DNA from 3 places in the Streptomyces sp. NPDC058231 genome. Region 1 is predicted to be linked to each of the others. Evidence: predicted binding sites of a transcription regulator. Region 1 holds the regulator's gene; each other region holds the start of a gene.
The links. The regulator HspR, encoded in region 1, represses chaperone genes until heat shock. The targets are predictions, from matches to a motif close to TTGAGNNNNNNNNNCTCAA.
Positions count from the first base shown of each region.

Region 1 (5,006 bases):
ACGCCGAGGCGTACCTGGGCGAGAAGGTCACCGACGCGGTGATCACCGTCCCGGCGTACTTCAACGACTCCGAGCGTCAGGCGACGAAGGAGGCCGGTGAGATCGCGGGCCTGAACGTCCTGCGCATCGTCAACGAGCCGACGGCCGCCGCGCTGGCGTACGGGCTCGACAAGGACGACCAGACGATCCTCGTCTTCGACCTCGGTGGCGGCACCTTCGACGTGTCGCTCCTGGAGATCGGTGACGGCGTCGTCGAGGTGAAGGCCACCAACGGTGACAACCACCTCGGTGGTGACGACTGGGACCAGCGTGTCGTCGACTACCTGGTGAAGCAGTTCGCCAACGGTCACGGCGTGGACCTGTCCAAGGACAAGATGGCTCTCCAGCGTCTGCGCGAAGCCGCGGAGAAGGCGAAGATCGAGCTGTCCTCCTCGACGGAGACCTCGATCAACCTGCCGTACATCACGGCGTCCGCCGAGGGCCCGCTGCACCTGGACGAGAAGCTCACGCGCGCCCAGTTCCAGCAGCTCACCGCGGACCTCCTGGAGCGCTGCAAGAACCCGTTCCACAACGTCATCAAGGACGCGGGCATCCAGCTCTCCGAGATCGACCACGTCGTTCTCGTCGGTGGCTCGACCCGTATGCCGGCCGTCGCCGAGCTCGTCAAGGAGCTGACCGGTGGCCAGGAGGCCAACAAGGGTGTGAACCCGGACGAGGTCGTCGCCATCGGCGCCTCGCTCCAGGCCGGTGTCCTCAAGGGCGAGGTCAAGGACGTCCTGCTCCTCGACGTCACCCCGCTGTCCCTCGGTATCGAGACCAAGGGCGGCATCATGACGAAGCTCATCGAGCGCAACACGACGATCCCGACCAAGCGGTCCGAGATCTTCACGACGGCCGAGGACAACCAGCCGTCCGTGCAGATCCAGGTCTACCAGGGCGAGCGCGAGATCGCGGCGTACAACAAGAAGCTCGGTATGTTCGAGCTGACCGGTCTGCCGCCGGCCCCGCGCGGTGTCCCGCAGATCGAGGTCGCGTTCGACATCGACGCCAACGGCATCATGCACGTCGCCGCCAAGGACCTCGGCACCGGCAAGGAGCAGAAGATGACCGTCACCGGCGGCTCCTCGCTGCCGAAGGACGAGGTCAACCGGATGCGTGAGGAGGCCGAGCAGTACGCGGAGGAGGACCACCGCCGCCGTGAGGCCGCCGAGTCCCGCAACCAGGGCGAGCAGCTCGTCTACCAGACGGAGAAGTTCCTCAAGGACAACGAGGACAAGGTCCCCGGTGACGTGAAGACGGAGGTGGAGGCCGCGCTCACCGAGCTGAAGGAGAAGCTCAAGGGCGAGGACACCGCCGAGATCCGTACCGCCACCGAGAAGGTCGCGGCCGTCTCCCAGAAGCTGGGCCAGGCGATGTACGCCAACGCCCAGGCCGAGGGCGGCCCGCAGGCCGACGGTCAGCCCGGTGCCGAGCAGGCCCGTGCCGACGACGACGTCGTCGACGCCGAGATCGTGGACGACGAGAAGGACACCAAGGGCGGTGCGGTGTGACCGAGGAGACTCCGGGCTTCGAGGAGAAGCCCGACGTTCCCTCAGGCGCCACCCCTGACGACGCCGCACCGAAGGCCGCCCCCTCCTCCGAGGAGGGGGCGGCCCCGGCCGGGGACGTGAACCAGACCGCCGGTCTGACGGCACAGCTGGACCAGGCACGCAGTGCGCTCGCCGAGCGCACCGGCGACCTCCAGCGCCTCCAGGCCGAGTACCAGAACTACCGCCGCCGCGTCGAGCGGGACCGGGTCACGGTCAAGGAGATCGCTGTCGCGGGTCTCCTGTCCGAGCTCCTGCCCGTGCTCGACGACGTCGGCCGCGCCAGGGAGCACGGCGAGCTCGTGGGCGGGTTCAAGTCGGTCGCCGAGTCGTTGGAGACGACCGTCGCCAAGCTCGGCCTCCAGCAGTTCGGCAAGGAGGGCGAGCCCTTCGACCCGACGATCCACGAGGCCCTGATGCACTCGTACGCGCCGGACGTCACCGAGACGACCTGCGTGGCGATCCTGCAGCCGGGGTATCGCATCGGCGAGCGCACCATCCGCCCCGCGCGGGTGGCGGTCGCCGAGCCCCAGCCGGGCGCGGCTCCCGCGGCGGCGAAGGAAGACAGGACAGACGACGAGGAGAGCGGTGGCACCGAGGAGGTCTGACATCTCGTCCGACCACCGCGGGGCCCACCGCCCGGCCCGGCGACCGGCCATCCGGCCGGCCGCCCGGCCGATCGTCCGGAAGGAGGGACGTCGATGAGCACGAAGGACTTCGTCGAGAAGGACTACTACAAGGTCCTCGGCGTCCCCAAGGACGCCACCGAAGCCGAGATCAAGAAGTCGTACCGGAAGCTCGCCCGCGAGTACCACCCGGACGCGAACAAGGGCGACAACAAGGCGGAGGAGCGCTTCAAGGAGATCTCCGAGGCCAACGACATCCTCGGCGACGCCAAGAAGCGCAAGGAGTACGACGAGGCACGCGCGCTCTTCGGCAACGGCGGCTTCCGGGCCGGTCCCGGCGGGGCCGGGGGCAACTTCAACTTCGACCTGGGCGACCTCTTCGGAGGCGCCCAGGGCGGCGGCCCCGGCGGTCCCGGCGGCTTCGGCGGCGGCGGTGGCGGTCTGGGAGACGTCTTCGGCGGCCTGTTCAACCGCGGCGGCGGTGCGGGCACCCGTGTGCAGCCGCGCCGCGGCCAGGACATCGAGTCCGAGGTGACGCTCAGCTTCACCGAGGCGGTCGACGGGGCCACGGTCCCGCTGCGGATGTCCAGCCAGGCGCCCTGCAAGGCGTGTTCGGGCACCGGCGACAAGAACGGCACCCCGAGGGTCTGCCCGACCTGTGTCGGCACCGGACAGGTGTCGCGCGGCAGCGGCGGCGGCTTCTCGCTCACCGATCCCTGCGTGGAGTGCAAGGGCCGGGGCCTCATCGCCCAGGACCCCTGTGACGTCTGCAAGGGCAGCGGGCGGGCGCGTTCCTCACGCACCATGCAGGTCAGGATCCCGGCAGGGGTCTCCGACAACCAGCGGATCCGACTGCGCGGCAAGGGCGCCCCGGGCGAGCGCGGCGGACCGGCCGGCGACCTGTACGTCGTCGTCCATGTCGACGCGCACCCGGTCTTCGGCCGCAAGGGCGACAACCTCACCGTCACCGTGCCCGTCACCTTCACGGAGGCGGCACTCGGCGGCGAGGTGAAGGTCCCCACGCTCGGCGGACCGCCGGTCACCCTGAAACTTCCGGCCGGCACCCCCAACGGGCGTACGATGCGCGCCCGCGGCAAGGGCGCCGTGCGCAAGGACGGCACCCGGGGCGATCTCCTGGTCACCGTCGAGGTGGCGGTCCCCAAGGACCTCACCGCCGACGCCCAGGACGCACTGGAGGCCTACCGGAAGGCGACCGCGGGGGAGGACCCGCGGGCGGAGCTGTTCCAGGCAGCGAAGGGAGCTTGAGGTGGACGGCCGACGACGCAATCCGTACGAACTGACCGAAGAATCGCCGGTGTACGTGATCTCGATCGCGGCCCAGCTCTCGGGCCTGCATCCGCAGACACTGCGCCAGTACGACCGGCTCGGCCTGGTCTCCCCGGACCGCACGGCCGGCCGTGGCAGGCGCTACTCGGCCCGTGACATCGAGCTGCTGCGCACCGTGCAGCAGCTGTCACAGGACGAGGGCATCAACCTGGCCGGCATCAAGCGCATCATCGAACTGGAGAATCAGGTGGCCGCGCTCCAGCAGCGGATCGCCGAACTCTCCGCGGCGGTGGACGGCGCGGCGGCAGCGATGCAGCAGCGCGAGGCGCAGGTCCATGCCTCGTACCGGCGTGATCTGGTGCCGTATCAGGATGTGCAGCAGACCAGCGCGTTGGTGGTCTGGCGGCCGAAGAGGCCGAAGGAATAGGCGCGTCGGGCGCCCTGTGCGTGGACGACCGAGGCCTGTCACCCGGAAACGGGTGATGGGCCTCAGCCGTTGCTGCGGGGCACGGGGCCGTCCGGCTCGACGAGGCCCGACTGGATGATGAGCGCGCCCAGGTGGGTCCGGCTGGAGGCGTTGAGTGTCTGCATGAGCTTGGCGATATGGGACCGGCAGGTGCGGACACTGATGCCGAGTTTGCGGGCGACGGTGTCGTCGACGTGACCCTCGACGAGGAGGCGGGCGATGCTGAGTTGTACGGGGGTGGCGGGGGTGCCGGGGGCCGATGTGGGCAGTTGCTGGGTCAGCGGGGTGGCCTGCGCCCACAGGACCTCGTAGATCTGGATCAGGAAGCGGATCAGGGCGGGGTGGCGGATCTCCAGGGCTGCGTCACGCTCGGGAGTGGCGGGGATGAAAGCCACCGTGCGGTCGAATATGAGGAGCCGTTCGACGGTCTGTTCAATGGTTCGCACCTGCACACAATCAGGTGGAAGCTGATCCAGATAGTGCGTGAGCCCCGGGCTGTAGCGAGCGGGGTGCTGGTAGATGTGCCGGAGATGCGCGCCTCGCGCAACGGCGGCGAGTCCGTTGGCCAGACCCGCCTCTATTTGGTACGGCCGCCGGACACCGCCGGGTTGCACCGTGAGGACCTCTTCCTCGGCGGCGTAGGAGGCATCGTGCAGAGCCGCATGGATCAGCGGTGTTCCCTCGAGCACAGTGATGGCGTGATGGGGGTCCTCGCTGGCGACCGCTGCCAGGGGGGCCAGCGAATCCGCAAGGTTCGCGGTGAGCCGTATCCGTTCGTGGATCTCGCGGGTGACGGGCTGCAGCAGGTGTGCCAGGGCCGCGGACGGTGGCACAGGGCGCATCCACGTGCCGTCCCGGGGGTCAGGGTGGACCAGTGCCATGTCGATGAGGCACGGGGCGACTGCGAGGTCGGCGCGGGCGATCCCGCCCTTGCGGAGCGCCTCGGTGTAGAGCCGGATTGCGGCATCGCACAGCTCCAGTTCGCCGTGCGAATGCCCGGGTTGCTCCTCGTCTCTGCTCATTCGGGATCCCCTACATTTG
Region 1 covers NZ_JBHVWN010000088.1:214-5,219, reverse strand. The annotation lists gene dnaK (molecular chaperone DnaK) at 1-1,550, shown strand, start outside; gene grpE (nucleotide exchange factor GrpE) at 1,547-2,194, shown strand; gene dnaJ (molecular chaperone DnaJ) at 2,288-3,478, shown strand; gene ACFVXE_RS34665 (heat shock protein transcriptional repressor HspR) at 3,480-3,926, shown strand; gene ACFVXE_RS34660 (LuxR C-terminal-related transcriptional regulator) at 3,989-4,987, opposite strand.

Region 2 (5,006 bases), on a different contig from region 1:
GATGACCGTCGTCCCGGCCGGGCCCTCGCTCGGCCGCGCGGCGCACGTGGACGCGCCTTGCAGCCGTGCCGCGTTCAGCTGCCGGGGATCAGGCGCCCGGTGCCGCGTCGCCCTCGCCGTCCGACTCCTTGTCGGCCGGCTCCAGGCCCAGACGCTCCCGCAGCCACTTGTCGAACTCGATCGAGGCCCGCACCCAGCTGACCGTCGACGAGACGAAGTGCTCCAGGCTGACGCCCGTACCGATGAGCATCTGCGCCTCACCGATCAGACGGACCGAGGTCTCGGTCTCCGCGCCGCCCTCCTCGGGCTCGTGCGTGTGCGTGTAGACCTTGGGCCACAGGGTGCGGCGGTTCCAGTCGTCGATCGCGTCGAGAAGGACCGGGCGCTGGTCCGCGGCGTGCGGGCGGTCGTAGAACGTACGGACCGAGAAGACCTGCTGCTCGTCCTCGCCGCGGAACATGAAGTACGTGCGGAAGTCCTCCCACGGCGCCGCGAGGTCACCCTCGTCGTCGACGACGTACTTCAGTTCCATCTGGTCGAGGAGCTGCTTCACGAGGTCCTGGTCAGGGACGACGGGGCCCTCCGGTCCTGCCGCCTGCGGTTCGGGCTGGCCCCCGAAATTCGGAATCGAGGACGGGTCGATGCTCACCGTGTATTTCCCTTCGTACGGTTGGCGCCATCCTCTCCCATGGCAGGCGGTGGATGGCAACCCCCGACTGGTCCAATCAGCTACCGGCTGACACGATCCGGCCCGTCACGGAGAGCCTCCGGCGGGGGCGGGAGGAAGGGAATGCCATGGACGGCACGCGTCGCCGGAGCAATTTCCGCATGCTGCCGGCGTTTTCTGACGCTGCCCGCGCTCACCGTCGGGTGGATCGGGTGGCGCGTCATCGACTCCGCGACGAGCTCCGATCCCTTCCACACGGCGTCGAAGGCCTCCTGCGACGAGGCGATGGCGTTCGCGGGCGCCCCCTGCCGGCCGGAGCCCGCGACCGGTCGTGCACGGTGCCGTGTCCGGCCGGACACGGCGTACGACGTGCGCTTCCGGATCGCACGGAAGGACCTTGACGCCTGGCTGGAATCGGCCTGCCCGGGCACCGTTCTCGACAAGGATCCGGAGCTCTGCGGTGATCGGGCCGGCGCCTGCGCGCACATCGAGCTCGCCGACCCCTCTCCGGGCCGTGCGGTCGCGGCCGATCCGACCGTCGTGCACGAGGACGGCGACACCGCCCTCGTACACTTCAGCCCCTTCGACGTCCGAGGGCCGTGCGGGCCGTCACCGCGCGGCGCCCACGATCAGACCGCCCTCCTCGCCGTCCCCGAACGTGTCCACCCGCACGGTGTCCCCGTCCGTGACCTCGCCCGCGAGGATCTCCTTCGCGAGCCGGTCGCCGATCGCCGTCTGGATCAGCCGGCGCAGCGGCCGCGCCCCGTACGCCGGGTCGTTGCCCTCCTTCGCCAGCCAGGCCAGCGCGGCCGGGGTGACGTCGAGGGTGAGACGCCGGTCGGCCATCCGCTTGGCGAGCCGCTCGATCTGGAGCCCCGCGATGTGCGCGAGTTCGTCGCCGGAGAGTGCGGAGAAGACCACCACGTCGTCGAGGCGGTTGAGGAACTCGGGCTTGAAGGAGGCACGTACGACCTCCAGCACCCGCTCCTTCTTCTCCTCCGGCTTGGCCAGCGGATCGACCAGGTACTGGCTCCCGAGGTTCGACGTCAGGACCAGGATGGTGTTGCGGAAGTCCACCGTCCGTCCCTGTCCGTCGGTGAGCCGGCCGTCGTCGAGGACCTGGAGCAGGATGTCGAAGACCTCGGGATGGGCCTTCTCCACCTCGTCGAGCAGGACGACGCTGTACGGGCGGCGGCGGACCGCCTCCGTGAGCTGACCGCCCTCCTCGTAACCGACGTAACCGGGCGGCGCGCCGACCAGCCGGGCGACGCTGTGCTTCTCCCCGTACTCGCTCATGTCGATACGGACCATGGCCCGCTCGTCGTCGAACAGGAAGTCGGCGAGTGCCTTCGCCAGCTCGGTCTTGCCGACACCGGTCGGGCCGAGGAAGAGGAACGAGCCGGTGGGCCGGTCCGGGTCGGCGATGCCGGCCCTGGTGCGGCGCACCGCGTCCGACACCGCCTGCACGGCCTCGGTCTGGCCGATCAGCCGCCTGCCCAGCTCCTCCTCCATCCGCAGAAGCTTCTGGGTCTCGCCCTCCAGCAGCCGCCCGGCCGGGATGCCGGTCCAGGCACCGACGACATCGGCGATGTCGTCCGGACCCACCTCGTCCTTGACCATGGTGTCCTTGGCGGCCTCCTGCTCGGCCTCGTCGGCCTCCGCCAGCTCCCGCTCCAGGCCCGGGATCTCCCCGTACAGCAGCTTGGAAGCCGTGTCGAAGTCACCGTCACGCTGGGCGCGTTCGGCCTGTCCGCGCAGTTCGTCGAGGCGTTCCTTCAGCTCACCGACGCGGTTGAGGCCCTGCTTCTCCTTCTCCCAGCGGGCGGTGAGGCCACGCAGCTCCTCCTCCTTGTCGGCGAGGTCGCGGCGGAGCTTCTCCAGGCGCTGCACGGACCCGGGGTCGGTCTCGTTCTTCAGCGCCAGCTCCTCCATGTGCAGCCGGTCGACGGCGCGTTGCAGCTCGTCGATCTCGACGGGCGAGGAGTCGATCTCCATCCGCAGCCGGGACGCCGCCTCGTCGACCAGGTCGATGGCCTTGTCGGGGAGGAAGCGGGAGGTGATGTAGCGGTCGGACAGGGTGGCGGCGGCGACCAGGGCGGAGTCGGCGATCTGCACCTTGTGGTGCGCCTCGTAACGGCCCTTGAGACCGCGCAGGATCGCGATGGTGTCCTCCACGGACGGCTCGGCGACCAGCACCTGCTGGAACCGGCGCTCCAGCGCGGGGTCCTTCTCGATCCGCTCGCGGTACTCGTCGAGCGTGGTCGCACCGACCATCCGCAGCTCACCGCGGGCCAGCATGGGCTTGAGCATGTTGCCCGCGTCCATGGCGGAGTCCCCGCCGGCGCCCGCGCCGACGACGGTGTGGAGCTCGTCGATGAACGTGATGATCTGGCCGTCGCTCTGCTTGATCTCGGAGAGGACGGTCTTCAGCCGCTCCTCGAACTCGCCGCGGTACTTGGCGCCCGCGACCATGGCTCCCAGGTCGAGCGAGACGAGCCGCTTGTTCCGCAGGCTCTCCGGCACATCGCCCTTGACGATGCGCTGGGCGAGTCCTTCGACGACGGCGGTCTTGCCGACGCCGGGCTCGCCGATGAGCACGGGGTTGTTCTTCGTGCGCCGCGACAGGACCTGTACGACGCGCCGGATCTCCTGGTCGCGACCGATGACCGGGTCGAGCCTGCCCTCGCGCGCGGCCGCCGTGAAGTCGGTGCCGTACTTCTCCAGGGCTTTGTACTGACCCTCCGGGTCGGGTGTGGTCACCCGGCGTCCTCCCCTGCTCTTCTCGAATGCGTCCAGCAGCTTCTTCGCACCGGCGCCCTGCCGGGTGAGGATCTCACCGGCACGGCCGCCCTCGGCCGCGATGCCGATGAGCAGGTGCTCGGTGGACAGATAGTCGTCGCCGAGCTCCTTCGCCCGCTGCGCGGCGTCGGCGATCACGGCGAGCAGCTCACGGTTGGGCTGCGGCGGCGCGACGGTCGAGCCGGTGACGCTGGGCAGCGACGCGAGCAGCCGCTCGGTCTCACCGCGTACGGCGGCCTGGTCCGCGCCGACAGCGGCCAACAGGTCGGTGATGTTCTCGTTGTCCTCGCCCTCGAGCAGGGCCAGCAGCAGATGCCCAGGGGTCAGGTCGGGGTGTCCGTCCTTCACGGCCCTGCTGGTGGCCGCGTTGATGGCGTCCCGGCTCTTGTTGGTCAGCTCGGCGTCCACGTGCGCTCTCTCCTCCTTGCGGTGACTGGTCCGTCCACTGCGCTGACTGCGTCAACGTACACAAAGTTGAGTCTATTTCACTCAAGGTGCGGGCGCACGGTCCCACCCCGGAGCCCGCGGCCGGAAGCCCGGGCCCGGAGACAGGGCTCCCGCCCGAGTGAACCCCCCGGACCGCCGCTGCGCCACCGCACCGGACCAGGCCCCGCGGCGGCGGATGCCTACCCTTTCCCCATGGCCGTAGACGTACGCAACCCCAGCCCCGAGTACCTCGCCTTCTGGCGCGAGTACCACGTGTGCACCCTGACCACCCCCCGTCCCGACGGCAGCCCGCACGTGGTGCCGGTCGGAGTGACGTACGACCCCGGAGCCGGGCTCGCCCGCATCATCACCAACAAGGGCAGCAGGAAGGTCGCCAACGTCCTGGCCGCAGGCCCGGACGGGGCACGGGTGGCGGTCTGCCAGGTGGACCGGGGCCGCTGGGCGACGCTGGAGGGCCGCGCCACCGTCCGCACGGAGCAGGACGTGGTCGACGACGCGGTGAGCCGTTACGCGGAACGCTACGGGCGCACTCCTGCGCCCAACCCGGACCGGGTCGTCATCGAGATCGCCCTCGAACGGGCGCTGGGCCGGGGCGCACCGGTCCGCACGGCCTGAGCCCGGCCGGCCCCGGCCGCTCCGCGCCGTCCGCACCCGGACAGCACAGCGGCGCCATCGTGTTCAGGTCACGATGGCGCCGCTGTGTGGGGGAGTGTCTGAGCGACATGGAACGACGGGGGATCGCTCAGGCACTGCGGGGGGTGGCGGAGATGGTTTGGGGGGCGATCAGCTCGTGGTCACGCCGATCGAGGTTCACGAAGATCATTCCGTACCGAATGGCGCACCGGACGGGCTGCGGTGCGCCACGCGGGCGCCGCAGGCACCGGTAGGCGCGGACCTCCTCGTCGTCCTCCAGGACGACGACGATCGGCTCTCCCAGCAGGGTGACCATCAACGAATCGCCATGGCGGGGAAGTGCCGTGAGCAGATCGATGAAGTGCCACCCCGAGCGGTAGGCCGAGGCCATCTCCCGCCGGAAAACCCGGTCGTCCGGCGGGATGGTCATGCGTCCGCCAGATTCACCGGAACGCTGTCC
Region 2 covers NZ_JBHVWN010000048.1:54,985-59,990, forward strand. The annotation lists gene ACFVXE_RS27080 (YbjN domain-containing protein) at 89-649, opposite strand; gene clpB (ATP-dependent chaperone ClpB) at 1,277-3,874, opposite strand; gene ACFVXE_RS27090 (pyridoxamine 5'-phosphate oxidase family protein) at 4,106-4,528, shown strand; gene ACFVXE_RS27095 ((2Fe-2S)-binding protein) at 4,656-4,976, opposite strand; gene ACFVXE_RS27100 (hypothetical protein) at 4,973-5,006, opposite strand, start outside.
Region 2: a site for HspR is predicted at 3,941-3,959, ahead of clpB (ATP-dependent chaperone ClpB). Genes of this name have one in related genera too.

Region 3 (5,006 bases), on a different contig from region 1:
GTGCGCCGCCGTACCGCGAGAGGCGCCCCCTGCCCGTGCGCGCCGCCCCGGCGGCCACCGGCGCACCGGTTCGGGTGCGGCGGACGCGATAGACGGGGCGGACGGGACGGGGTGGAGCGGGTACGGAGTGAGGGGCCCCCGCAGCTACTGCCGAAGATGCCGGCGGGATGGGGTTCCCCGGTCTGCCGCCCCCCGGTGGGCGCGGGCCCCGGACCGGTTCAGGGACGAGGCGTCTTCTCGCCGTGCACCGCGACGTACTCGGCCGCCAGCCACGGGGCCAGGTCGTCGACGAGCATGGTGAGCACGGCCGGGTCCGCCGAGGGGGTGCGGGCGGTGGCCGCGGCGGTGCGCATCTGCCCGGCTCGCTCCGGGTAGTACCGGCCGAAGACCGCGGCGGACTCCTCCAGATCGCTGGTCCACCCGCCCCAGCGGGGCATGACCAGGGTGAAGCCCGAGCGGACGATGCGGCGGGCGGCGCCGCGGCTGAGTTTCCTGCGTTCCGTTTCCGTGCGGGCTTCGGCGGCGAGCCAATGCCAGCGGGGGAGTGCCAGACCCAGATCACCGTTGGTCTCACGGGCCAGCAGCGCAGTGGGGCGGTAGCGGGGCAGCCGGGCGGCCAGGTCGGTGCCCAGCAGCGGCGTGCAGAGACAGGCGAGGAAGAAGCCCAGGTCGTGGCGTTCGAGATCGCTGAGCAGCGTGTCCGTGCCGAAGAGGAGGATGCCGGCGCCGTCGATCAGCCCGGACGAGGCGTCGAGGGCGGCTTCGACGGCGCGGGCGGCGGCCCGGTCGCCCTCGGTGGGCTCGGTGCGCAGGGCGAGCAGCAGGTCCAGGTCGCTGACGCCGGGAATGGCCGTGCCACGCGGAATGCTGCCGTAGAGGTAGGCGCTGTGCAGCCGGGCGGCGCCGAACGCGTCGGTGATCAGGGAGTGCGCCTCCTCGACCAGCGGGGCGAACGCCGCGGGTACCCGGCTCAGCGAGCCCTCCCGGCGGATCGTGCCGTCCTCGGCCAGGCCCCTGTCGTCCGCGCGTGTGTCGCCCATACGGGCACTCTGCCCGGTGACACGGGCGAACGGCGAGCGGATTTCGCAGGTGGGGGACGGGGCGCACAGAGATCGCTGAGAGCGAACACGGCTTCGGGAACACCGAGCGGGCGAGAAGCATTGAGTCGGCATAGCTCAACTTGACTGCCGAAGGGGAGATCATGGCTACTGAGTCCAATGCGGTCACTCCGCTCACCTTGCCTGTGCTGCCGCTCGACGACGAGGTCGTGCTGCCCGGAATGGTGGTTCCTCTGGACTTGTCCGACACCGATGTCCGGGCCGCCGTGGAGGCCGCCCAGGCCGCCGCCCGTCCGGGTGGTGGCAAGCCCGAGGTGCTGCTGGTGCCGCGGATCGACGGGACGTACACCGGGACCGGTGTGCTCGGTACCGTCGAGCAGGTCGGCCGGCTCTCCGACGGCGACCCGGGCGCGCTCATCCGCGGCCGCGGCCGGGTGAGGATCGGCGCCGGGACCACCGGACCAGGGGCCGCGCTGTGGGTGGAGGGGACCCGCGTGGACGTCTCCGTGCCCGAGCCGCTTCCCGGCGCCGCGGCCGAGCTGGTCAAGGAGTACAAGGCCCTGGCCACCAGCTGGCTGAAGAAGCGTGGCGCCTGGCAGGTCGTGGACCGGGTCCAGCAGATCGACGACATCTCCGCGCTCGCCGACAACTCCGGCTACTCACCCTTCCTCACCACCGCCCAGAAGGTGCAGCTCCTGGAGACCGCCGACGCCGTCGCCCGGCTGAAGCTCGCCATCCAGTGGCTCGGTGAACACCTCGCCGAGCAGGACGTCGCCGAATCCATCGCCAAGGACGTCCAGGAGGGCGTCGACAAGCAGCAGCGCGAGTTCCTGCTGCGACGGCAGCTCGAAGCCGTGCGCAAGGAACTGTCCGAACTCAACGGTGACCCCGAGGGCGAGTCCGACGACTACCGGGCGCGCGTCGAGGCCGCCGACCTTCCCGAGCACGTCCGCGAGGCCGCGCTCAAGGAGGTCGACAAGCTGGAGCGCTCCTCCGACCAGAGCCCCGAGGGCTCCTGGATCCGGACCTGGCTGGACACCGTCCTCGAACTGCCGTGGACCGAACGGACCGAGGACGCCTACGACATCCGCGCCGCCAAGGAGGTCCTCGACGCCGAGCACGCGGGCCTGGAGGACGTGAAGGAGCGGATCACCGAATACCTCGCGGTGCGCAAGCGCCGTGCCGAACGCGGCCTCGGGGTCGTGGGCGGGCGTCGCGGAGGCGCGGTGCTGGCCCTCGTCGGGCCTCCCGGTGTCGGCAAGACGTCCCTCGGCGAGAGCGTCGCGCACGCCATGGGCCGCACGTTCGTCCGGGTCGCGCTCGGCGGTGTGCGGGACGAGGCGGAGATCCGCGGCCACCGGCGTACGTACGTCGGTGCGCTCCCCGGACGCATCGTCCGGGCCATCAAGGAGGCCGGCTCCATGAACCCGGTCGTCCTGCTCGACGAGATCGACAAGGTGGGTTCCGACTTCCGCGGCGACCCGGCCGCGGCGCTCCTCGAGGTCCTGGACCCGGCACAGAACCACACCTTCCGTGATCACTACCTGGAGGTCGAGCTCGACCTCAGCGATGTCGTCTTCCTGGCCACCGCCAACGTGCTGGAAGCCATCCCGGAAGCGCTGCTCGACCGGATGGAGCTGGTCCGGCTCGACGGTTACACGGAGGACGAGAAGGTCGTCATCGCCCGTGACCACCTGCTCCCGCGCCAGCTGGAGCGGGCCGGTCTGGAGCGGGACGAGGTGACACTCGACGAGACGGCCCTGCGCAAGCTGGCCGGCGAGTACACCCGTGAGGCGGGCGTACGCAACCTCGAACGGGCCGTCGCCCGGCTGCTCCGCAAGGTCGCGGCCCAGCACGAACTGGGCGACCGCGTACTTCCGTTCACCGTCACCGACGAGGATCTGCGGGGCCTGATCGGACGGCCGCACCACGTTCCCGAGTCCGCCCAGGACCCGGCCGAGCGCCGTACCGCGGTGCCCGGCGTGGCCACCGGTCTCGCGGTGACCGGCGCCGGTGGTGACGTGCTCTTCGTGGAGGCGTCGCTGGCCGATCCGGAGACCGGCGCCTCCGGGCTGACCCTCACCGGTCAGCTGGGCGACGTCATGAAGGAGTCCGCGCAGATCGCGCTGAGCTTCCTGCGCTCGCACGGAGCCGAACTGGAACTGCCTGTCGCCGACCTCAAGGACCGGGGAGCGCACATCCACTTCCCGGCGGGTGCGGTCCCCAAGGACGGACCGAGCGCGGGCATCACGATGACGACGGCGCTGGCCTCGCTGCTCTCCGGGCGGCTGGTCCGTACGGACGTGGCGATGACCGGCGAGGTGTCGCTGACCGGACGGGTGCTGCCGATCGGCGGCCTGAAGCAGAAGCTGCTCGCCGCCCACCGCGCCGGGATCACCACCGTGGTGATCCCCAAGCGGAACGAGGCCGACCTGGACGACGTCCCGGCCGAGGTCCTGGACACGCTGGAGGTCCACCCGGTGACGGATGTGCGGCAGGTGCTGGAGATCGCCCTCGCCCCGGCCTCGGCCGGAGTGCGGGAGAGGATCCCGGCCGCGGCGTGAGCGCCACGGCGTGACGGGCGTGGCATGACGTGCGTGGCCGGTCGGGCGGCCCGCACCACCCTCCGGGGCGGTGCGGGCCGTTCCGCGTTCCGGTCCCGCTCGGGCGGCCCGGTTCAGGGCCGGTAGACGGTCCCCGGCACCGGCTCGGCGGGCGCCATCAGCTGGGGAACCGTCACGAGGGTGTAGCCGCGTGCCTTCAGTGCGTCGATGATGCCCGGCACCGCGGGCACCGTCCCCTTGTAGATGTCGTGCAGCAGGATGATGCCGTCCCTGCTCGCCTGGTCGAGTATCCGCTTCTCGATCAGCGCGGAGTCGGTCGTCGAGTAGTCCTTGGCGGTGGCGCTCCACAGGATCTGCGAGAGCCCCAGATCCTTGCTGATCCCGGAGACGGTGTCGTCGGTACGGCCCTGCGGCGGCCGCATCAGCCGCGGTCTCTTCCCGGTGATCCTCGCTATCGCGTCCTGCGTCTTCTGCAGTTCGGCGCGTATCTCGGACGGTTCCCGGTCCGTCAGGATCTCGTGCGACCAGGTGTGGTTGCCGAGCTCGTGGCCCTCCGCCGCGATGCGGCGCACGGTGTCGGGGTGCTTGAGCACATGGTTCCTGCCCAGCAGGAAGAAGGTGGCGTGCACCTTCTTCTCCTTGAGGACGTCGAGCAGGTGCGGGGTGTCCTCGCCCGGCCCCGCGTCGAAGGTCAGCGCTATGCACTTCGCCTTGCGGCAGTCCACCGGGCCGAAGGAGCCCTTGGCGTCGGAGGCGGCATCCGCCCGCGCCGAGCCCGGAGCGGTGGTCTGCATCGAGCAGCCGCCGAGCGTGAGAGTGACTGCCGTCACAAGCGTTGCGGCCAACCCCGCGCCGATCGACTTCATCTTCCTGGACAGAACGGATCACTCCCCACGGCTGAGCAGCGCACAAGGCGTGCGCTGCTCAGCGACTATACACACGACGTATACATGGAGTGTATAGAGGGATCGGAGGGTGCGGATGCGGCGGACGCCGGGGGTGCGGACGTGGCGGAGCCCCGGTGACGGGTGCGTCACCGGGGCTCCGCGGGGTGGCGGTTCAGCCGTTGGCGAGAGCCTGTACGCGGTCGAGGGCGCCGTTGAAATGGTCGTGGTCGCCGACGTACGGACCGGACGAGGTGTACTGCCAGATCGTGTAGTAGTCCCAGCCGGCCGGGAGCTCTCCGACCGTGGTGTTGTACCGGGCCACCCAGAGCGGGTTGGTGGTACCGAAGCCCGCGTTGTTGCCCGTGCAGCTCTGCCACCAGCTGGTCGCGGTGTAGATGACGGCGTCACGTCCGGTGCGGGCCTTGTACGTGTTCACGAAGTCGCGGATCCAGGACACCATGGCCGCCGCGGTCTTCCCGTAGCACTGGTCGCCGTAC
Region 3 covers NZ_JBHVWN010000036.1:44,255-49,260, reverse strand. The annotation lists gene ACFVXE_RS23060 (nucleotidyltransferase) at 219-1,040, opposite strand; gene lon (endopeptidase La) at 1,202-3,622, shown strand; gene ACFVXE_RS23050 (polysaccharide deacetylase family protein) at 3,736-4,488, opposite strand; gene ACFVXE_RS23045 (lysozyme) at 4,682-5,006, opposite strand, start outside.
Region 3: a site for HspR is predicted at 1,161-1,179, ahead of lon (endopeptidase La). Genes of this name have one in related genera too.